4 regions of the Catenovulum adriaticum genome follow, and region 3 is predicted to be linked to each of the others. Evidence: predicted binding sites of a transcription regulator. Region 3 holds the regulator's gene; each other region holds the start of a gene.
What was found. Region 3 encodes sigma-54, which starts transcription at its own class of promoters, with help from an activator protein. Its sites were predicted from a motif close to GTTGGCACGNNNNTNGNNT; they were not measured.
Positions count from the first base shown of each region.

Region 1: OLW01_RS00145 (TorF family putative porin) is a predicted target of sigma-54. The motif match lies at 2,181-2,199, and genes of this name have one in related genera.
Region 2: OLW01_RS03375 (ANTAR domain-containing response regulator) is a predicted target of sigma-54. The motif match lies at 4,437-4,455, and genes of this name have one in related genera.
Region 4: OLW01_RS16295 (DUF2726 domain-containing protein) is a predicted target of sigma-54. The motif match lies at 3,526-3,544, and genes of this name have one in related genera.

Region 1 covers NZ_CP109965.1:33,786-39,792, reverse strand. The annotation lists gene uvrA (excinuclease ABC subunit UvrA) at 1-1,107, shown strand, start outside; gene rpe (ribulose-phosphate 3-epimerase) at 1,220-1,891, opposite strand; gene OLW01_RS00145 (TorF family putative porin) at 2,256-2,900, shown strand; gene OLW01_RS00140 (DUF2970 domain-containing protein) at 3,321-3,521, shown strand; gene OLW01_RS00135 (Dam family site-specific DNA-(adenine-N6)-methyltransferase) at 3,536-4,387, opposite strand; gene OLW01_RS00130 (SPOR domain-containing protein) at 4,387-5,721, opposite strand; gene aroB (3-dehydroquinate synthase) at 5,777-6,007, opposite strand, start outside.
Region 2 covers NZ_CP109965.1:755,696-761,702, reverse strand. The annotation lists gene OLW01_RS03395 (glutamate-cysteine ligase family protein) at 1-1,325, opposite strand, end outside; gene trmB (tRNA (guanosine(46)-N7)-methyltransferase TrmB) at 1,474-2,199, shown strand; gene OLW01_RS03385 (sugar porter family MFS transporter) at 2,353-3,792, opposite strand; gene OLW01_RS03380 (SDR family oxidoreductase) at 3,919-4,071, opposite strand; gene OLW01_RS18470 (SDR family NAD(P)-dependent oxidoreductase) at 4,079-4,252, opposite strand; gene OLW01_RS03375 (ANTAR domain-containing response regulator) at 4,494-5,099, shown strand; gene OLW01_RS03370 (di-heme-cytochrome C peroxidase) at 5,470-6,007, shown strand, end outside.
Region 3 covers NZ_CP109965.1:359,951-365,957, reverse strand. The annotation lists gene OLW01_RS01545 (KpsF/GutQ family sugar-phosphate isomerase) at 1-678, shown strand, start outside; gene kdsC (3-deoxy-manno-octulosonate-8-phosphatase KdsC) at 708-1,259, shown strand; gene lptC (LPS export ABC transporter periplasmic protein LptC) at 1,256-1,807, shown strand; gene lptA (lipopolysaccharide transport periplasmic protein LptA) at 1,797-2,294, shown strand; gene lptB (LPS export ABC transporter ATP-binding protein) at 2,294-3,019, shown strand; gene OLW01_RS01520 (RNA polymerase factor sigma-54) at 3,019-4,527, shown strand; gene hpf (ribosome hibernation promoting factor) at 4,552-4,839, shown strand; gene ptsN (PTS IIA-like nitrogen regulatory protein PtsN) at 4,839-5,285, shown strand; gene rapZ (RNase adapter RapZ) at 5,291-6,007, shown strand, end outside.
Region 4 covers NZ_CP109967.1:58,165-64,171, forward strand. The annotation lists gene OLW01_RS16275 (type 1 glutamine amidotransferase domain-containing protein) at 147-713, shown strand; gene OLW01_RS16280 (HU family DNA-binding protein) at 1,122-1,415, shown strand; gene OLW01_RS16285 (sugar kinase) at 1,755-2,684, shown strand; gene OLW01_RS16290 (tRNA-uridine aminocarboxypropyltransferase) at 2,752-3,465, opposite strand; gene OLW01_RS16295 (DUF2726 domain-containing protein) at 3,622-4,227, shown strand; gene OLW01_RS16300 (class II glutamine amidotransferase) at 4,274-5,041, opposite strand; gene OLW01_RS16305 (methyl-accepting chemotaxis protein) at 5,214-6,007, opposite strand, start outside.

The sequences.
Region 1 (6,007 bases), 330 kb from region 3:
GCGCAGGGTTCTATCGACGACATACTAAAAAGTAACGACTCACTTACCGGTAAATACCTATCAGGTAAAAAACAAATTAATATTCCGGCCGAGCGAAACCCACATCAAGATAAATGGATTGAGCTAAAAGGCGCATCTGGTAACAATCTAAAAAATGTAGATTTAAATATTCCGATTGGCTTAATGACTTGCATTACAGGGGTCTCTGGGTCAGGTAAATCCACGCTAATCAATGATACCTTATTTAGCTTGGCTCAAACCCAACTAAATAAAGCTAGTACGAACAAACCAGCGCCTTATTCAAGTATTGCGGGCTTAGACCATTTAGATAAAGTAGTTGATATTGACCAAAGCCCAATTGGCCGCACACCCAGATCAAACCCAGCCACTTATACCGGTATTTTTACGCCTATTCGTGAGTTATTTGCCGCGACTCAAGAAGCAAGATCTCGAGGCTACAAGCCAGGCCGTTTTAGTTTTAATGTGAAAGGCGGTCGCTGTGAGGCTTGCCAAGGTGATGGCGTTATTAAAGTTGAAATGCACTTTTTGCCGGATGTTTATGTGCCTTGTGATGTTTGTAAAGGCCAACGCTATAACCGCGAAACATTAGAAATAAAGTATAAGCAAAAAAACATTCACGAAACCTTAGATATGACAGTAGAAGATGCTCGTGAGTTTTTTGGTGCTGTGCCAGCAATTGCACGCAAATTACAAACCTTAATGGACGTTGGGTTAAGTTATATTCGATTAGGTCAAGCGGCGACCACCCTATCGGGTGGTGAAGCACAGCGGGTAAAGTTAGCCCGAGAACTTTCAAAGCGAGATACAGGCCAAACTCTATATATATTAGATGAACCCACTACTGGTTTGCACTTTTACGACATTGAGCAACTGTTAGCTGTATTGCACCGGCTTAGGGATCACGGTAATACTGTGGTTATTATTGAGCATAATCTAGATGTGGTAAAAACAGCCGATTGGATTGTTGATTTAGGTCCTGAAGGGGGTCACGGAGGCGGCGAGATTTTATTTAGTGGTACCCCAGAAGATTTATGCAATGAGAAAAGATCTCACACTGCTAAGTTTTTAAAGCCTATGTTGGGATAATTTAGGATTTAGGATTTAGGATTTAGGATTTAGGATTTAGGATTTAGCAGGCTAAAAATACTTTTGAATTATCCAAGTGTTTTTAGCCTGTCGCTCGCCTTTAATTATCTGGCTATCTGGCTTTAGCTAACTCAGCTCGCATTTCATCAATTGCGGTTTTATAGCTGTCTGCACCAAAAATAGCGGTACCAGCAACAAACATATCTGCCCCCGCTTCAGCGACTTCTGCTATATTATTCGTTTTTACGCCACCGTCGACTTCAATTCGGGTATTTAAGCCTAATTCATTAATACGAGCTCTAAGCTGTCTAATTTTATCTAACGTGTAAGGAATAAATGACTGCCCACCAAAACCAGGGTTTACCGACATAAATAATACATGGTCTAATTGAGGCAGCACATAATCTAACACCGATAAAGGCGTTGCTGGGTTTAATACTAAGCCTGCTTTAATACCGCGATCTTTAATTAAATTAATTGAGCGATCTACATGGCGACTCGCCTCTGGATGAAAACTGATATAGTTTGCTCCTGCATCTGCAAATTGATTAATTAAGTCATCAACAGGTTCAACCATTAAGTGCACGTCAAAGTCAGCTTTAACGCCATATTTTACCAGCGCATCTAAAACCGCAGGACCAAAAGTTAAATTAGGTACATAGTGATTATCCATTACATCAAAATGAATAATATCAGCCCCAGCTGCAACGACATTTTCTACTTCTTCACCTAAACGAGCTAAATCAGCGGCCAAAATAGAAGGCGCAATTAAATAAGGATTCATATCCAACCTATTAAGAAGATTAATAACAATTAAAAGCTATTTTACACAAGCTTGGCTATGGCGCAAATGACAAAATAAAATCTCTAAGGCTTAAAAAGGTGCAATTAATTAACAATTATACCGCGTCGCACTAAAACAAAACATGGCTTATTACTGATTGCACCATTTTAGAACAAAATCAGTAGTGATTTTATAATTTAAGTGCTATAACGCATCAGCGCAGTTCAATAAAAACCTTAAAAAGCTTTTAAATCAAAGACTTTAAAGTTTTTTTTAAGGAAATGAAAAAATAGGCACAGGGGTTGCAATTACCTTTGCAGCACATTTAGTTTTGAATTAAAAAAATCCAATTGGGAGAACTAGCATGAAAAAAACATTAATTGTCGCTTCAATTTTAGGTGCAGTATCAGCAATGTCTTCAACTTCAGCAATGGCGGTTGACGGTCTATCTGCAAATGCTGCAGTTACTTCAAACTACTTCTGGCGTGGTATGACTCAAACAGCTGACGCTGCTGCTGTTTCTGGCGGTATTGATTATGCTGCTGAATCTGGTTTTTATGCAGGTACTTGGGTATCTAACCTTGCTAACGACACAGAAACTGACCTTTATTTAGGTTTTTCAGGTGAAACTGACAGCGTTTCATACGATGTAGGTTATGTTTATTATAACTACGCTAATCCAGGTCAAGAGTTAGATTTTGGTGAAATATACGGTAGCGTTACCTTTGGTGCGTTAACTTTAGGCTTAGCAGTATTAGCTAATGAAGAAGCTGGTGATTTCGATTTTGGTGATTCAACTTATGTTTCTGCTGATTATGCAGTTGAAGTTGCACCAGGTTTAGAAGCTGCATTCCACATTGGTTCATACGATGGTGACTTCGCAGTTGAAGGTGTTGATATTGGTGCATCTCTATCTAAAGACGGTTTCACTTTTGGTATAATTGAATCAGACCGCGATGGCCAAAACTTAGAAGCTTATGTTTCTTATGCGGTTGATTTCGACTTATAAGTTGATTCGAATATACCAACAACAAAGTTAAGCATATTTAGCCCGCGATTGCGGGCTTTTTTATGCCTGTGATACATCACTTAAAATAATATATAACCTCAACTCAGATTAAGGTGTATTCTAACTAATTAAATGACTTAACCTTATCGCTTTGCATGGTTTCTAACGAAATTTTTTTGCGTGGACAAGGCAAATTCACGCCTCAGTAGCTAGTCTCGGCTTTGGTTCCGACACCGCTCTACTTCTCCCCGTCCCTGGGGTGGTATATTAGGGAATTTAACGCAGTCCGCGTGAAAAAGGCCGTTTAAAACATATTCATTAAACCGAGTTGAAGTTATATAGCACTCATATTTAGCAAACCCCTTCACTGAGCTAAGTTTTGTCTATACTAAAATATGACTTTAGTTACGGATAGTTAATATGAGTAAAACGTTAAGATGGCTTGAATACCTGTTATCCAGTATTGCGGCGCTAATGGGGGTACAAAGTCAGAAAAACAGAGAGGCTGATTTTAAGCAAAAGTCAGCGTTTGGCTTTTTGATTAACGGTATTGTTTTAGTTGCTATATTTATATTATTGCTCATCGCAGTCGTAAAGTTAGCAATTAGCTTAGCGACTTAAGTGATGAAACCGGCCTAGCCTGTGATAATAGGTTGCTTTATTCTCTTTACTTTATACAAAGCTAAAACTTCTTTTACGGCCTGACGGGTGCCTGCGTTTTGACTAATTACTCGTGATACATTTTGTGTTTTAATTTTTGCAGGTAAGTATAAATTACGAACAATCGGCGTATCATGATTGCTAATGAGCACAGTATTCTTCCCTTCGTGTGATAACTGCTGAGCTGTGTCGGCTAATCGCTTTTGATCATGGATATTAAAACCTGATTTTGCATACTGAGTAAAATTAGCAGTTTCACTCAAGCTAATATAAGGGGGATCGCAATATATAGCACTGCCCTTTGGCGCGCTACGCATGCAAGTTTCAAAATCCACTAAGGTGAACTCAGCTTTTTGAGATTTCTTAGCAAAGTAATACATTTCATGTTCTGGAAAGTAAGGCTTCACATAACGCCCAAAAGGCACATTATAAAACCCTGAATTATTATAACGACAAAGACCGTTATAACCGTGACGGTTTAAGTAGGTAAATAAAATAGAGCGTCGGTAGGTATCTTTTTCCTGATTAAATTCAGCTCGAATCTGATAATACGCATCTTCTTGATTGTATTTACTTTGGTACATAAGCTTACAATCTTGAATAAAAGCTTCAGGTGTTGCTTTTAAATGTTGATACAGTGCAATCAAATCAGGATTAATATCATTTAAAATATAACGTTCGAAATTACTATTTAAAAACACAGAGCCCGCTCCTACAAACGGCTCAACTAATGTTTTGCTGCGTTTAGGTAAGAGTTCAACTATTGATTCTACTAGCGAGTATTTACCGCCAGCCCATTTTAAAAATGCTCGTGTTTTTTTCAAAATTATTTCTTTTTCGCTATTAACTGAGCAATTGCAGCAACGGGTTTTGCAAAAGCGCCAGCGTTTTTAATTGAACCCGGTAACGTATTTATGGCAGCTAATGCCGTTTGGTGAGTTGGATAAATGCCATAAGTCACTCCAAACCTTTGTTCACTCTCATAAACTTTTAGCTTGGCTGGTTCAGCTAACGTTTGAATGTCAGGTGACGCTAAAAACTCATCCAAAACGGATTCAGAGCTAACCAAGGTGAGCTGAATAACGTATTGTTTAGGGTTTTGCTGTTGATACCATAGGTTATCATAATAACCGAGGTTAGGCTCAGCTTGCTGCTCATTTTGTTGTGTTATCGCTGGTTTATTATCCATTTTAAGATCTGTTTCAGCCGTTTCTGGTTTTTTTACTGGCTGTTGTCCGATATCAACTTGCTGATCATATTTTTTAGCTTCAATTAACGATTCGGGCTGAGGTGCTTGCTCTGCTAGGTTACTTTTTGTTTTATCTGTTATTTCCGCCTGCTGATTTTTCTTTTTAGCAGCAAAGTATTCAGCCGCTGTCATATCTTTTTGTAAAATGGCTTGCTCAACTAAATCAAGCTCTTTTGTAGATTTAGCTACTTGTGGCTCAGTCAATACTTCCGATTTCGGTTTTGCTAACGGCTCGATCTCAAATTTTGTGCTTTCTGTTTGGCCTAAATTTTCAGGTTCAGCTAAATTAACATTAGGTTTTAAGTTTGAATCAATATCGTTTTGAGATAAAAACCACCATATGCCTAATGTAAATAATAAGCACAGCATAGTTAAGCTTAACCAAATCAAGTATGATTTTTTGGTTGAATTGCGCGCTTCTTCGGCTGGATTTACGGAATGCTCTAAAGGCGATGAATGAGCTTGCTCGGCAGAATCAGGACCAATTAAGCTGACCACTTGACTTGGATAGTTTTGACTAAATAAACTTGCTTGAACGGGCGTTATTTCAAAAATCACGTTAAACCGACCTGCAAAATATTGCATGCAATCTAACAATTGATTAATAACAGGCTCAGTTGGCAAACCTTTAACCGCGACTGTATAGCAGTTATCGTTTTGATCTTGTTCATCTAGTAGGTACTTTAAAGGTTTGTCGATTATAACTGAAGAGCTATCCGTTAGTTGTTTAAAAACCGTTGTGAGCAGCGCTTTGTCGGTGAGGTCTTTCAAACTAGGAATGTAACTTAAGTGGTATTCATCTTGAATATCACTTAAGTAACGAATTAGAGGTTCTTGGATGTCTGTATATAAAACAACCGCATTGGAAAAAGACAAATTGTATAGCAGACGATCCCAGTTTTTTGGCCTCATCTCACAACGCCTTAAGTTAGTGATAAGCAAATCACTTAGTCTGACGACTAAATGATTAAACTAAAACTGAATTGAGCTCAGCTTCGGTAACATCACTCATGATTTCACAATGTCCAATTTTTGTTGGCACAATAAAACGCATCACATTAGCTTGAACTTTTTTATCACGCTTCATGTGTTTAACAAAGTCGTCTAATGTCATTGAGCTTGGTTTATGAATCGGCAAGTTATAGCTTTCAATGGTGGTCACCACTTCATCAAAGTCTTGCTGATTGATATAACCTCG
Region 2 (6,007 bases), 400 kb from region 3:
CTGCTTAATCTGTTTTCAATCACATTCAGGTAGTGCTTTGCTTCATCTTGCCTGATTCCTAAATCAACTAAACCTTGTTGAGCAATCGCTAAATAGCTGCGGATAATTTGACTTATCGGCTGTTGAACTAATTTATACTGCTCCCAATCTGGCCACATGATTTGAGCATCTAGCCCTTGGTGCGCGGCGCGATAAAAATTATAATCGGCAAAATCAAATGGCATCATTGCAATAATTTGCGGGCTTTGATTTCTAAGGCCGTAAGCTAAACCTATCGCAAACGCAGCATTAGCTGTCATATCAATACAACTTGGGCCTGCCGGTAAAGCTCTAAGTTCTATCCGAATATGCCCTTTATCATTTGGGCAATAAACCGGACGATTCCAACTCCAAATCGTGCCCATATGTAAATTTAATTCAGCTAATTCCGGCAAAGTGCTGGTCGCAGTGTCTGGCTCAGTTAAATAAGGCAATAAAATAGGATATAAAGCCACTGCCTCGGCATATATTTGCCAAGCATCTTGTTGCAACCAACCACAGGCTAAATTTACTCTAGACGGTAATTTATGCTGAACCATATCTGGTATCCGACAATCTAGCGATTGCTTTAGCAGGGCAATGCGTGTTTCTTGCCAGCCTTTTTTAGTTAAAAAAAAGGGCGAGTTAGCACTAATAGCGGTAACCAGCGGCTGGGTTAACAAAATAGCATTATAAACTTGTGCAAATTCATTATGCGGTACCATCATATGCACCTGAAACGAAGTATTAGCCCCTTCGGCTGTCACATCATTTAAATCTAAGTGAATGTTTTCTTCGCCATGAATATCAATTTTAAAGGGCGCACCGCGTGCATTAGATAATTGCTGAGATAACAATTTATACCTGAGTTGATCTGTCATATTAGCAATATCAATATCACCCGCCTTTAAGTTAGGCAATATACCAATAGCGGCATAATCTAAATTAAGCTTTTGAGTCACAGATTCAAGCTGAGCCAATTTATGTAGCATGGCCGATTCAAGCTGACTAAAAGGAGTGCCAAGGGCATTCACGGCGGCTAAATTAAGCTCTAAATTATATTGATTAATTTCAAACTGAAATAAAGGATCATCCAGCTTTGTTAAAACGGCTTCACTTTGATTAGCTACATAGCCTTGTTTATCGACTAAATAAAGCTCTAACTCTGCCCCTATTTTTAAAGGCAATTTGCCAAAAGCAGGCGCATTTATAATCTGTTTAAGCTGTTTTAGTTGTTCAACAAGACGCCTTCTAAATTGAACAAAGTCTGAGTGAGAAAAATGCTGCTGAACAATTTTTTGACCCATAACATTCCCTCAGCCAATAAATAAGCTAAGTATAGTCAAATATACTTGCACTTACTTTTTAGATCACAATAATATGCGCTATGATCGCTCCGCTAAGACAGGGAGTATGAACACCCTAAAATTATAATTTTCCGATAGTGGACAAAATATGAGTGAAACGCCTCAAGACAGGCTCAAAAGAGCAGTAGATAATGGCCGAGTGATTCGCGAAGTAAAAAGCTTTGTTGTACGCCAAGGCCGATTAACCAAAGGCCAAGAGGCCGCCATTGCCCAATACTGGCCGTCAATGGGGTTAGAGCACCAAACCAGCGTATACAATTGGCATGACGTGTTTGGTAACGATAACCCGGTTACCTTAGAAATTGGGTTTGGTATGGGCGGTTCGCTTGTTGCAATGGCAAAAGCAGCACCTGAAAAAAACTTTGTCGGAATTGAAGTTCACCACCCAGGGGTTGGCGCTTGCTTAAAAGAAGCAACCGATGCAGGCTTAACCAATTTACGGTTAATTTCACACGATGCGGTTGAGATTTTAAAAGATTCGATTGCTAATAACAGCTTGGATACAGTGCAATTGTTTTTTCCTGATCCTTGGCATAAAAAACGTCACCATAAACGCCGTATTGTACAACCTGAATTTGTTGAGCTGTTACGTCAAAAACTTTCTATTGGCGGTGTATTTCATATGGCTACTGACTGGGAAAACTATGCCGAACATATGGCAGAGGTGATGAATGCTGCGCCTGGCTATAAAAACGTAGCCAGCGATGGTGATTATGTGCCTAGGCCAGAACACAGACCTTTAACTAAATTTGAAAAACGTGGCCAAAATTTAGGCCATGGCGTGTGGGATTTAATCTATAAAAAAGTAGATTAAATTTACGCAACCGTAACTCAGTTTAATGAATGCGTTTTTAATACATTAACTAACAGATTGTTACGGAATTAACCTTAAAACAAAAAAAGCCGCTCAAGTATGAGCGGCTTTTTTATTGTTTAACAAGCTAAAATTAACCGATAAGTTTGTAGCTTAACCCTGCATTTCTTCAAGCTCTTTACCTTTGGTTTCTTTAACCAACTTGAAAACAAAGACGGCTGAAATAGCTGCCGATATTGCATAAAAGCCATACGAGCCTGCCAAACCAACTGAACCTAACATAATTGGGAACGTCATTGTGATTGCAAAATTTGCAACCCATTGGAAAAAGCCTGCAACAGCTAAACCTAATCCTCGAATGCGGTTAGGGAACATTTCGCCTAACATTACCCACATAATGGGGCCCCAAGACATATTAAAGAAAATAACATACAAATTAGCAAAAATAAGCGCTAGCGTACCCATAGAATCAGATAATTGAGGCTGACCACTTTCACCTATTGTGGCAGTATTAAAGGCATAAGCTGCAACAGATAAAGTCACCGCCATGCCAATTGAACCAATCATTAATAATGGTTTACGACCAATTTTATCAACTAAAGCAATTGCGACTAAACAAGCGCCAATACTTAATGAACCCGATAAAATGTTAATAAATAGCGAATCGCTCTCTGAAAAACCAACCGATTGCCACAATACCGCACCGTAATAAAATACCACATTAATGCCAACAAACTGCTGGAAAATCGCAAGACCAATCCCAACCCAAACAATGGGTCTAATTTTGCTCGTAGCAGAGTCTAACAAGTCAGACATTTTAGGTTTATCTGACGATTGCGAAACGGTATGTTGAATTTCAGATAACTTTTGCTTAGCTTCTTGCTCACCATATAAACGAGTTAAAGTAGCTAGGGCTTTTTCATCTTTATGACGAGCAACTAAAAAGCGAGGACTTTCAGGAATTAAAAATAACGCTAGCAAAAAGATACTAGCCGGAATTAACTCAACCCAAAACATCCAACGCCAAGTTTCAAAGTTAAGCCACAACGGATTTAATGCCGAACCCGAAATATTCGCCAGTACATAGTTACTTAAAAAAGCAGAGGTTAAGCCCGAGATAATGGCCACTTGTTGAATAGTAGACAAACGGCCTCTGTAGCGTGCTGGTGCAACTTCACTAATATAAGCAGGTGTCATTACACTGGCTGCACCTACTGCTAAGCCACCAACAATGCGGTAAAAAATAAACCAACTAGAATCCGTTGAAATACCTGTACCCCATGCTGACAATAAAAACAAAAGAGCCGCAATAATTAACATAGTTTTGCGGCCATAAACATCAGCTAACCGACCTGCCGCAGCAGCGCCTACAGCACAACCTAGTAACATTGACGCAACATTAAAGCCGGTATTAACTGAGTCAGAATTAAACGCAACCTTAATGCCTTCAACCGTTCCGTTGATCACGCCACTATCGTAGCCAAATAAAAAGCCACCTATTGTTGCAATGCAACTAATCAAAATAATAAATGCTTTGTTTTCTGCTTGTGTGCCAACAAATTTACTATTTGCTGTTTGTTCTATTTGTGCCATTGAAGTGTCCTATGATTATTATCACAACAAAATTTAGAAGATAATATAACATTTAACATGAGCTTGTTAATGTAAAATATAATAACTTAGTAATAATATTTCATAAAAGAACCAAAAACAATCAAATTAAACCAAATTAAGCCCACCACCTGCCATTATAATTTTTCCCGTTAAATACGAGATCTCAAACAACATAGCCGCAATACCAGCAATATCTTCAGGTTCTGCGTATCGTTTCATAGGCGATTTATTTTTCCATAATGTCTGAGCGTCTTCCAATTGTCTGTCATTGGCGTATTAACCCCAGAACTATCGCGTTAACACGAATGTGTGGAGAAAGATTAAACGCCAATAATTTGGTCATATGGTTTAATGCAGCTTTACTTTCCGAATAAAGAACGGATGCACCTTTGGGACGAACGCCTGCATGTGATTGGGTCTGTTGATTTTTTGGGTGCAATATTGTTTAGATTAAAGCTTAACAATAAAACTTACCATAAACTCAAAACACATACACAAACCAACGCACGTATTTTGACTATATTCATGCAAATTGCCGTATTTCAGTGCAAAACGTTTCACCAATATGAGCCCATGCTGAATGAAAACCGCTAAAATAACCGCCTACAGCTTTAAAATAAGCATTAGGCGCACTTTTTGCTTAGCCTTATTTAAGTGATCAATAAACCTGTTAAGAGCATATGCAAAATCAATATAAATCAAATAATAGCAACGGATTAAAAGTTTTATTATTAATAGAACACCCTCACTATGACCATGATTTACAAAATGCATTATTGACCTGTGGTTATCATGTTTATCCAAGGCTAACGACTTGCTCAATATTAAAAGTAGTTGATGAGGTCATTCCTGATGTCATTATTTTAGATGTGGACAAACTCAGTAACGAAAGCATTCATAGTTTAGTTATTCTTAATCAAATTGATCCTAAACCTATGGTGGTTTTTACTGAATTTTCAGACCAAATTATGATCCAAAAATTACTTAACTCACAAATTAATGCTTATATTGTTGGCGACAAACTGCCCCATCATGTGGGCCCGACAATACAAGTCGCCATCGCGCGGTTCAAACAAGTACAATCATTGCAAAGTGAGCTTATCGAGACCAAGCGCAAACTCGATGGCCGAAAATGGATAGACAAAGCCAAAGGTATATTAATGCAGCATAAAGGGCTGTCTGAAGATCAAGCATATAAAACGCTGCGAAAAATGGCGATGGACAATAGCCAAAAAATGGACGATGTCGCTAAAAATATTGTGTCTGTGATGCAAGCTGTCAATTAAGCCTGTTTTGGCTGCCAATAATGTTATAAAAATTAACCGGATTTAATTTTGAAAAGGGTATAATATTCCGCAGGATAAAAATATTACTTGGGCGTGTTGATCTTTGCTGTATAAATTTTGTTCTAACTAAACGCTTTTTAATCGCGGCGCTGGTTTGTAGGCCTAGCGGGCTAAGTCAAAAACCAGCAACAAAGAGTAAAAAGCGTTTAGGACGAACCCTTCGGGCAGCGTTTGTGCGGCATTTCTACTGCCTCAGCACTCATTTATGTAGAACAACTACACTACAATCGTGCTTCATTGTATAAATACCGCACAACTCGCTGTAAAATCATACAGAAAAGATCAACACGCCCTAATAAACGGAGTTAGTATGCATACCCTTTCAAAGCTGGGCAAGCTAACAAAATGGCTAGCCATTGGCTTAATTATTTTAGCGATTGTAATTGCCATTTCAGCCAAAATTAAACACTACCAAAGATTTAAAGACAATAACGAATACCGCGGCGCAGATATAGTTAACAACAGTCAGTTTTTAGATAACTATCAAAAAATATATCCAAGCCCAGATTTTAAAAATTGGGAAACAAGTAAAAATTGGCAAGGTTGGTCGCCAGCGCAAAGCATGTGGTACTACAATGCCACTCAAGGGTCAGATTTATTACCTTATGACTTTTTCTTAAGTTTAGAGCAGTCCAACTCTCAATCTCTTTTTCGCGACAACCAACATATTGATCAATTTAGATATATTCCCCAACAAAAAACCAAATTAAACCCAGATGCTCTCCCATTAGGAATGGTGAAAGATGAATACCAAAATAAAAGCTATTTAGGGTTTACCTGCGCCGCCTGTCATACCAGCCAAATCGTTTATCAAGACACCGCAATTAGAATTGATGGCGGGCCTGCTA
Region 3 (6,007 bases):
AATTCAGGTGAAAGCAATGAAATTATGACCATAGTGCCCGTGATAAAACGTATTGGCGCAAAAATGATTGCACTCACTAGCAATAAAAAATCGAGTTTAGCTGAGCTATCTAATGTTCATATTTTAGTAAAAGCTGATCAAGAAGCCTGCTCGCTTGGTCTCGCCCCGACCGCGAGTACAACTGCAGCGGTAGTGATGGGAGATGCAATAGCAATCACCCTGCTAGATGCTCGCAACTTTTCAGCTGAAGATTTTGCGTTTTCTCATCCATTAGGTTCTCTCGGACGAAAATTGCTCCTAAAAGTAAAAGATTTAATGCACGCCGACGAGCAATTACCCGTGGTCAATCAAACGGTTACTATTGCTGAAGCGTTACTTGAAATTTCACAAAAAAGTTTAGGCTTTGCGGCAGTAATAGACCAACAAAATAAACTCATTGGTATATTTACCGATGGTGATTTACGCCGAACTTTAGATAAAAAAATCAATATACACGACACCGCTATATCAAAAGTAATGACAACTGGTGGAGTAACGGTTACGCCAGATATGCTAGCGGCTGAAGCCCTTAAATTAATGGAAGATAAAAAGGTAAATGGCTTTATCGTGATAGATCAAAACGATCAACCAGTTGGGGCTATTAATATTCACGATTTATTAAAAGCTAAGGTTATTTAATTCAAAACTAACAATGAGAAATTTGATTAATGATATCTAACACCATTTATGGTCTTATTACACCTGACGTTGCCTATCAATTTCAACAAACAAAATTATTAATTTGTGATATTGATGGCGTATTTTCAGATGGCCGAATTTACCTTGGAAACCAAGGCGAAGAACTTAAAGCCTTTCATACGCGAGACGGATTTGGAATCAAAGCTATCATTAATGCAGGTATTCAAGTTGCCGTCATTACCGGCCGAAAATCCAATATTGTTGAAAAACGCATGACATCATTAGGGGTACAGCATATATATCAAGGCCAAGAAGATAAAACTAAAGCTTTTGACTTATTATGTCAGCAACTTGCATTAAGCGCCGATGAGGTAGCCTATATTGGAGATGATGTTCCCGATTTAACCGTTATGCAAAAAGTCGGATTAGCCATTGCCGTGGCCGATGCTCACCCACTTATTTTATCGTTAGCTCATTACACCACTAAAACTCGTGGTGGGTTTGGCGCTGTGCGGGAAGCTTGTGATATATTATTAGAAACTCGAGGTATATTAGCTCAAGCGCAAGGTATGAGTGTATGAAGCAATTGCTGTTATCTGTTTTAGTCATAGTCGCCGTTAGTCAGTATTTTTGGCGTCAATGGTCAACTGAAGACTTAACGCCCAATAAAGTGGAGCAAGTTACCCAGCCTGATTATCAAATAAAACAATTTACTCAGGTAACATATAACTCAACAGGTAACAAACAAACGCAACTAAAAGCTGAAAACCTCGAATATTACCAAGAACTTGAATTTACTTATTTTCAGCACCCTGAATATGTTTTATATTCAGATATGCAAGAATCAAATTGGGTACTCACAGCAAACGAAAGCGGTATTTACGATAACCGCCATTTGGAACTTGAAGGCAATGTATTAGTTAAATCGACTCAACCAACCGATTGGCTAAACGAAATTAATGTGTCGCGGCTTAATATGGATTTAACCCAACATACAATTACCAGCAAAGCACAAGTGAATGCCCAAGGTAATAAATTAAAGGTTTCTGGAAAAGGATTAAAAGGCAACCTAAACACTAAAGAATTTGAATTAACTCAACATGTTCAGGCGACTTATCTTGTTAAATAAACAGCTCGTACTAGGCCTAATTGCCCTACATTTTAATAGCTTTGCCCTTGAATCAGATTTTAAGGAAAATATTGTTATTGATGCGCAAAATCAACAATTAGATATAAAAACTAATACCTTAACCTTTAGTGGCAAAGTGGAAGTGTCACAAGGTTCTTTATTGATGCAATCATCCAAATTGCAAGTTTTGAAAGGCCTAAACCCTGAACAAGATCAAGATATATTGATTGCAACTGGTAGCCCTGCGCACTATCAACAAGAGCTTGAAAACGGCGCGGTACTAACAGCCAAAGCAAATCAAATTCATTACCGAGTAGACGATCGAATATTAACCTTAACGGGTAACGCACAAATTGCACAGCAAGGTAGCCAAGTGAGTGGTGATAAAATTGAATATAATTTAACACTCCAAAAATTAGTGGCTTCATCCGAACAAACTAGTGGTAACCGAGTCAGAACCGTACTAACTCCAAAAAGTGATGATTAATGGCACAGTTAATTGCAAATAATTTGGCAAAAGCGTATAAAAAAAAGCAAGTCGTAAAAAATGTTTCTTTGTCTGTCGATTCTGGCAGCATTGTTGGCTTACTAGGGCCAAATGGGGCCGGTAAAACAACCACATTTTATATGATTGTTGGCTTGGTCGAAAATGACCAAGGCGAAGTATTAATAGACGATACCAATATCACCTATTACCCAATGCATGAACGTGCACGCTCAGGCGTTGGTTACTTGCCACAAGAATCATCTATTTTTAAAAAATTAACGGTTACCCAAAATATTTTTTCCATATTAGAAATGCGAAAAGATATAAACCAGCAGCAAAAGAAAGATAAACTAGAAGAGTTACTAGAAGAGTTTCATATTACCCATATCCGAGATAGTGAAGGTATGTCTTTATCCGGTGGTGAAAGGCGTAGAGTTGAAATAGCCAGAGCATTAGCCGCAGATCCACAGTTTATTTTATTAGATGAACCTTTTGCAGGGGTTGATCCTATTTCTGTAATTGATATAAAACGCATAATTACTCATTTAAAAGAAAGAGGCTTAGGCGTTTTAATTACCGATCATAATGTGAGAGAAACTTTGGATGTCTGCGAAAAAGCGTATATAGTGAGTCAAGGGCAACTTATTGCATCGGGCAGCCCAGAACAAGTGCTAAGCAACCAGCAAGTCCGAGATGTATATTTAGGCGAGCAGTTTAAATTATAATGAAGCAATCAATTCAGTTAAAATTTGGTCAGCATTTAACCATGACTCCTCAATTGCAGCAGGCGATTCGTCTACTGCAACTGTCATCGTTAGACCTACAACAAGAAATTCAAGAAGCGCTTGATGGCAATCCGCTTTTAGAAACGGATGAACCACAGGACGACTTCGAATCGCTTGAAGAATATAACCAGACCAAAAAACAAAAAGAAGATCAAAACCGCAAAGAAAATAACAACCAAGAAAACGGCGAACAAGATGAATATTCGGTTCGTGATAGTCATGATGAAATGACTAATCAGGATATTCCCGATCAACTACCAACTGATAGCACATGGGACGACCATTTCACTCAAGGCAGTAGCAGTAATTCAAGTTCAAGCAACTACAGCTCAGATGAAGATACCGTTTACCAAGGCGAAACCATAGACTCGATCCGAGATCACCTTTTATGGCAAATGGATTTAACCCCCTTTTCTCCACTCGATCGTGGCATCGCCATAGCCATCATTGATGCAATTGATGATTCAGGCTACCTGACTGTCAGCGCAGAAGATATTTTAGAAAGCTTAGGCAATGAAGAAGTAGAGTTAGATGAGGTAGAGTGCGTACTTAAACGCATTCAAGTATTTGACCCGATAGGTGTCGCATCTCGAACCACACAAGAGTGCTTATTAATTCAATTAAACCAATTCGCTGACGACACACCATGGCTAAATGAAGCTAAGTTAGTCATCAAAAATTACATTGCCCTACTAGGCAACCGTGATTATCGAACGTTATTAAGAAAAGCCAAGCTAAAAGAAGATGACTTAAAACAAATCATGAAGCTGATACAATCGTTAAACCCAAGACCGGGTAATAGCGTTGTCGCAGAAGAGGCTCAATACATTGTGCCTGACGTCTCAGTTAAAAAGATAAAAAATAAATGGATTGTAGAGCTAAATCCAGAAAGTGTGCCTAAACTTAGGTTAAACGCAGAATATGCAGCTATGTCAAAAACAGCTCGTAATACGGCCGATAGCCAGTTTATTCGCTCACATATGCAAGAAGCCAAATGGTTTATAAAAAGTTTAGAAAGCCGAAATGAGACTTTACTTAAAGTTGCGCGTTGTATTGTAAAACAACAACAAGATTTTTTTGAACATGGCGAAGAAGCCATGAAACCTATGGTGCTGAATGATGTTGCCGAAGAAGTAGAAATGCACGAATCAACTATTTCACGAGTAACAACGCAAAAATACTTACATACTCCAGCCGGTATTTTTGAATTGAAGTATTTCTTCTCAAGCCATGTCAGCACTGAAAACGGTGGGGAGTGTTCATCGACCGCGATTAGGGCACTTATCAAAAAACTTGTTTCTGCTGAAAACCCAGCAAAGCCGTTAAGTGATAGCAAGATAGCTGAATTGCTAGCCGACCAAGGTATAAAAGTGGCTCGTAGAACCATTGCTAAATACCGAGAGTCGCTATCTATTCCGCCATCTAATCAACGAAAAAGCCTATTGTAGGCTGTAAACCAGAAGGAAAAGTCTATGCAAATCAATTTAACTGGTCATCATGTCGATATCACAACTGCATTACGTGATTATGTCGATACCAAGTTTGCCAAGCTAGAACGCCATTTTGATCATATCAACAATGTGCATGTTATCCTGAATGTTGAGAAGCTAAGCCAGACTGCTGAAGCAACCTTACACTTATCAGGCGGAGAAGTATTCGCCAATGCCGAGCATACCGATATGTATGCTGCAATTGATTCCCTTATCAATAAACTTGATAGACAAGTCATTAAACACAAAGAGAAAATGAAGCATCATTAATGGATATTCAATCTTTTTTAAGCTTGGACTGCACTGCTAGTGCAGTCCCTGTAACCAGTAAAAAACGAGTACTAGAACTCATCAGTCAAATTGCGGCTAAGCAACTCACCGCAGTTCCAGAACAAGAAATTTTAGATGCGCTTATGCAACGTGAACGGTTAGGCAGCACAGGTATAGGTAATGGCATTGCCCTACCCCATGGCCGATTAGCTCATTCAGATCAAACGGTTGCGGTATTAATAACAGCAGAAACTGCAATTAGCTACGATGCAATTGATAACCAACCAGTGAATGTATTTTTTGCCTTACTAGTACCTGAAGCAGAATGTAAAGCGCATTTAAAATCCCTTGCGGCTGTCGCAGAAAAACTTTCTGACAAAGCGATTTTAAAAAAAATCAGAACAGCACAAACCAACCAAGAGCTATATCAAGCTATTACGGAATAAGCATAATGCAACAGCTTGTCATATTATCCGGCCGTTCAGGCTCAGGAAAATCGACCGCGCTAGACCAACTAGAAGACGCTGGTTTTTATTGTATTGATAATATCCCAATACAATTATTGCCATTTTTACCTGAAGCATTAAAAGGTAAATATACACATGTTGCACTTAACCTAGATATCAGAAACTTATCAGACTGGCAGCATGATTTAGCTCAAATTATTGCTCAACTTAAAGCATCCAGTGATATTATTGTTGTTTACATGGATGCCAGCGACAGAACTTTGCTTAAACGCTATTCTGAAACTAGACGAATGCACCCTTTATCTATCACTCAAGCCAGTTTAAGTTTGGATGAAGCCATAAAAGAAGAAGGTGAGCTGTTAAGCCCAATTAGAGAAATAAGCGACCTTTTTATCGATAGTAGCGAACTTAGCATCCATGATTTAAATAAAATAATTACGAACAAAGTATTAAATAAAAAAGCAGGCCATTTAAAATTGGTTTTTCAATCTTTTGGCTTTAAATATGGTATTCCTACTGACGCTGATTATGTGTTTGACGCCCGCTTTTTACCTAATCCTCATTGGGATGAATCGCTCAGGCCCATGACCGGCTTAGATAAACCCGTCCAAGCATTTTTAAAAAATCATGATGAAGTCAAAGGCTTTATCAACAAAATCACTGACTGTATTGAATCTTGGCTACCTATGCTAGAACAAAAT
Region 4 (6,007 bases), on a different replicon from region 3:
CGTCCTCAGGTTTGAACTTAACACTCGCTGTAAATACTAACGAGTAACATCAAGTAACAAGCGATGTTGAATTAATCTTTTGGTGATTATTTTTTAATGATTTCCTTTAAAGGTTAAATTTTTGGAATCTAGAACAGGAGTTAATGATGACAGTTAAAAATATTACAGGTAAAAAAGTCGCTATTTTAGCAACCGATGGGTTTGAGCAAAGTGAATTATTTGAACCCCGAAAAGCTTTGCTAGAAGCGGGCGCAGAAGTTGATGTTGTAAGTTTAGAACAAGGCGATATTACCGGCTGGCAAGGCAAAAATTGGGGTGATAGCATTAAAGTTGATAAAACGTTAGATGAAGTCAAACCCGAGCAATACCACGCTTTAATGTTACCCGGTGGTTTAATTAACCCAGATTTATTAAGAGTTAACGAACAAGCAGTGCAGTTTGTGAAAGGTTTTTTTGCTGGTGATAAACAAAAGCCAGTTGGGGCAATTTGCCACGGTCCTTGGTTATTAGCAGAAGCGGATGTCGTAAAAGACCGGAAAGTGACTTCATACGCGAGCATTCAAACCGATTTAAAAAATGCAGGTGCGAATTGGACTGATGCCGAAGTTGTAGTGGATAAAGGACTGGTGACCAGCCGTAAACCAGACGACTTAAACGCGTTTAATCGAAAATTGGTTGAAGAAATTGCAGAAGGCCAGCACAAAGCGGCGTAATTTTTGGTCTTAATTTAAACGCTAATTCAAACTAATGTATTTTAGTTATTTTAATTGCGAGTGCTGATCTTACTGAGTAAGTTCAGCACTCGCTTTTATTTGCTCCTGCATAGAACTCTATCTTTATTTAGCTTATCTGAATTCTCGTAATTATATTTAAGTGTCAATTAATTGTAAGTTTGCTTTAGCGCTTAAGCTTTGCTATCGCTAAATTAATTTAACTTTGGCATATTCAAAGATATTTATTTTAGCGTTGCAGCGCTTGATTTGCTTGATGTGGTGCTTTTTTGTGTCTAATTATTTAGTCGTGCATTCAGATTTATTATAATCTTGTCTTATTTTAACGATTTTTCAACTCACAGGCATTGCAATTGAGTATTAACTTATATAAATTCTATTGCTCAAAGCATATATGAGGAAAATAAAATGAATAAATCGGAGCTCGTGAAGCAAATTGCCGAATCGGCTGATATCTCTCAAAATGACGCTAACAAAGCACTTTCATCTTTAATTGAAACAGTGACGACTGAATTATCTGAAGGCGGTCGTGTCGATTTAATTGGATTTGGTTCGTTTAGCTTAAAGCACCGTAATGCTCGTGAAGGTCGTAACCCTTCAACTGGCGAAACTATCCAAATAGCAGCAGCTAACGTACCTTCGTTTAAAGCGGGTAAAGCATTAAAAGAGTCTTGTAACGCTTAATGTGCTGTTATGATTAGTTGTTTAAATTTAATGAGTTTAAACAACTAATCCATTTTTATACCGGCTTGTTGTTAACGTCTTAATTTATATTCCCGCCTACCTTTTCTCTTTGATTAATTGTTTACAATTGTAGTTTGTGGTTTAATTTATCCATTATTTATCGTCTATTATCTTAGGTTATGCTGATAATTTTATATTTGAAGCGGCAAGTTGTAGAAGATTATTCTTACCTGCATTAAAATAGCTAAATAATAATGATGAAACGCATAAGGTTTAATGATAACAGTCTGCGCTTTCGCTATTTTAATATTCTAATCCGAATCAATTCTAGGGAGATACATGAGCTCATTATTAGCACTAGGTGAAGGCATGGTGGAGTTAAAGTTAAACTCTGAACAGCAGTTAATTCATAAATATGCGGGCGATACCCTAAACGCTGCCATTTATGCTAAACGTTGGCAGCCTGAAATTGATGTGCACTTTTATTCTGCGGTAGGCCAAGATATGTTCAGCGTTCAAATGTTAGATTATTTGAAAAGCGAAAATTTGGCGACCGATAGTGTGTTAACCACAGAACAAGCCAATATTGGTATTTATGCTATTCAAACTGATGATACGGGTGAGCGTTCGTTCACTTACTGGAGAAGCGCATCTGCCGCTACTCAAATGGTTAAGTTATTAGTGGCACAAGGTGGCGCTGATACCTTGCCTCAAGCCGATTGCGTATTTTTTAGTGGTATTTCGCTGGCTATTTTATCGGACGAAGATAAAGCAGGCTTGTTTGATGTGTTAGAAAAACTAAAAGCCAAAGGAAGCAAGATTGCGTTTGACCCAAATTACCGAGCTAAAATGTGGCGTAATCAAGCTCATGCCATTGAATGGATAGTTAAAGCTTATCAAGTGAGCGATATTGTTTTACCAGGCTTAGACGAACACGAAGAATTATTTGAACATAATAGTGTGGAAGACGTGCAGTCATTTATGCAACAAAATGGTGTGTATGAATATGTGATCAAAGCAGGTAAAGACGGTGTTTATGGGTTTAGCGGTGATGAGTCTTGCCATGTACCTTTTAACCCAGCGCCTAAGCAAGTTGATTCAACTGCGGCAGGTGATTCATTTGCGGGCACCTATTTAATCTCTCGAGTAGCAAAAAACAGCCAAGTTGATGCGATCAAAAACGCAGATTCAGTTGCCAGAGAAGTTGTGCAGCACCCTGGAGCTATTATGGATAATGAAATTTATCAACAGACTTTTAAAGCTGGATAGTAGTCCTCTACTCACAAGTATAATATTGATAAATAACAAGCCGCTCATTTAAAACGAGTGGCTTTTTTTATGGATATTGCTCAAGCGCTTGATGTGATATTGAAGGGGCGGGCGTTTGTCCTATTCTGGCTGCGCTGTAATGTAAGTTAAATACATTAAAATAATGGTGTAATAGCTCTGATGCATTTTGCTGTTGGCATTGTTTTAAAGCCTGAGCTGTTGCTTCAGCAGTCGACAACTGATGAGCGTGAGGGGCTTTACGTAGCTCGTAACTGGCTTGTTGATTTAAGCTTAAATCTAAAGTGGGGTAAGGCTGTAACCAAGGGCTTAAGTTAAATATTTTTTTGCTTTGTCGCCAAGTACCATCAATAACAATAAGGGTGAGTTTTTTATTACCCGCCGCCTTTACCGGCGATTGATAAGCAGTGCGGGTGGCTTGTGTGGGGTACAGTATCACCACGAAACGGTTGGGATCTTGTAACAGCGCAAGTAAAGCTTTTTCAGGTTCAGTTCGAGACCATTCAAATGCAAAGCAGTTATTTGGCAAAATATCACTAATTAACTTGCCGGTGTTGGTGGGCTTTAATATTTCATCTGTATGCATCAATAATACTAAATCCATTTGAATATTTAGTTTACGTTTCCAGCTACAAATGCAGGCAAATTGTGCTAAATGACAAGATTGACAGCGAGCGACAGAAATACCTCGCGCCAAAAAAGGTCGAGTTGCTCTGGCAAGTCGTTTGGTACGTAATTGAGAAAACGAATATGAATTATGCATAATAGTCTTATTAAAAGCCGTATTGGCTGATTATACCTTGTTTTTATTAATCTTGAAGTATTTGGCACAAGCTTTGCTTTGACCACTGGAGCAGTCAATAAATAAACGGATCGTCAAAATTTTGATGCGATCAACATATTATCAGTGGAGTCGATTATGGAATTAGTCATTATTATTATGATGTTGGTATTAGTGGTTGTCGCAACAGTCGCGATTCGGTTAACGCAAACCGGCACACCTTTTCCATATCAGAAAAAACCAGCTCTGTTTACTGAAGCCGAACGTGCATTTATGCTTAAGTTAGAGCAAGCAGTGGGTGATCAATTTAGAGTGGTCAATCGAGTTAGGCTGTCCGATATGCTAATAGTGACTCAAGGTATGGATAAAAGAGCAGAACAGGCGGCTAAATTAAAAGCATCGGCTAAAACGCTTGATTTTGTGTTGCTCAACCGTCATACGCTTGAACCCGTTGCCGCGATAGATTTAGTTAATACAGAATCAAAGGTTGGTTACAAAGCGAAAGCCGATTGGTTTGTGCGTGGCGCGCTAGAAACCGTAGGGGTTGCACATGTGCGAATTAAAGTAAGAGCTGGCTATAAGTCATCTGAAATACGTGCTTGCTTAGCCGGAAAAATGGGGGCGAGCCAATTATCGCCATTAAATGTTCATAAAGCGGCTTCACGCGGCCCTACACGGCCTATTAAGCCTTTACGTGATATTAATGTCACTCAAGGTGGTCGTTCACAAGCGGCAGTTGCTTAATCCGTATTTTGAATCAACCCTGAACGCATTTTCAGGGTTTGTTATTTTAGCTAACTAGCTCGCCTAATTTAAATAATGCAGATTCACCGGGTTGCATTTTTTTCCAGCGTTCATCGTTTGTCAGTGGCCTAGTTGCGATCACCGTTACCACATCATTTGGGCCGGTTTCTTTTTGAAAATCAATCATCATATCTGCATCAATTAATGTTGCTTTGCCAAATGGCGCACGGCGTGTGATCCATTGTAAATTGTTAGAGCAATAAGCTAGTACATAAACACCATCGGTGAGTAGCATATTAAAAACGCCTTTTTCGCGTAGCGTTTGTGATAATTTAGCAGCGTAGCGAAATACGTCTGTCATATTTGATGGACAACTTGGATATTTTTGCCGGATTTTATCTAGCAACCAACAAAACGCCAATTCACTGTCTGTATTGCCCACTGGTCGGTAATGTTCGGGTTGTAAATCTTGATAATTGGATAGTTGGCCGTTATGAGCAAATGTAATTTCACGCCCCCAAAGTTCACGTGTAAAAGGGTGAGTATTCTCTAAACAGACCGGTCCTCGGTTACCTTGTCTAATATGACTGATCACAGATACACTTTTAATAGGGTAGGCTTTTACCAATTTCGCGATTTCAGACCGACAGCTAGGCTCAGGATCTTTAAACGTCCGACAGCCTTTACCTTCATAAAATGTAATGCCCCATCCATCTTTATGTGGACCAGTATTGCCTCCTCGTTCTAACAAACCAGAAAAACTAAAGCAAATGTCCGTCGGCACATTAGCCGACATACCCAGCAATTCACACATTTATTTATTGCTCTTAATTTGATGTATTTCGCGTTGGAAAAATAATTTAATGTGCGTATTGTTCAATACCCGGCTGGTAAAGGCAAGCTTGATTTAATGGATTTTGTTTAAGGGGTGAGCAGCTGCCAAGTTAATTTTGACAGCTGGTTTGGTGAGCAAAGTCAGGTATTGTTTAGTGTGTATCAAATTCGTTGATGTAATTATTTAATTTTTCGCCTGTCTCTTTAAGTTCAAATGATGCTTTTTGTGTGTCTGTGGTTTTTTGAGTGACTTTATCGGCATCGTCTCTGATGGCGATAATTCGTTCATTAATTTCATTTGATACGCTGGTTTGTTCTTCAGCAGCGGTGGCAATTTGTACTGCCATTTGCATAATTTGATCAAGCTCTGTTTTCATAACTTCAAAAGCTTGTGCATTCTCGACAACGAGCTGAATGGCTTTATTGCCTTCTGTTTGTAATACGTTCATTTTATCTGTTGCATTGCCAGCGCCATTTTGCAAGGTTTCAATTTGACTTTTTATTTGTTCTGTCGACTCTTGTGTTCGGCTTGCTAAACTTCTAACTTCGTCTGCGACTACTGCAAACCCTCTGCCTTGTTCGCCCGCTCGGGCAGCTTCAATGGCTGCGTTTAAAGCTAATAAATTAGTTTGCTCGGCGATACCTTGGATCACATTGAGCACATTGCCAATAAGTGCAGCTTCATCGTTTAACGCCCCTACCACTTGGCTAGTGTGGCCTAATTCCTCAATTAAGTTTTCCATGGTTTGTTTACTGGTATGTGCATTTTTGGCACTGTTAATTGAGATTTCATGAGCTTTATGCACAGTATCTGATGTGGTGCTTGCCATATTCGCCACTTCTTTGATAGTCGCTGTCATTTGATTGATTGCGACTGAGATACTGTCTGTTGCCTCTAATTGACGGTTAGATAGCTCTGATGATTCATTCATTGCGCCGCTAACGA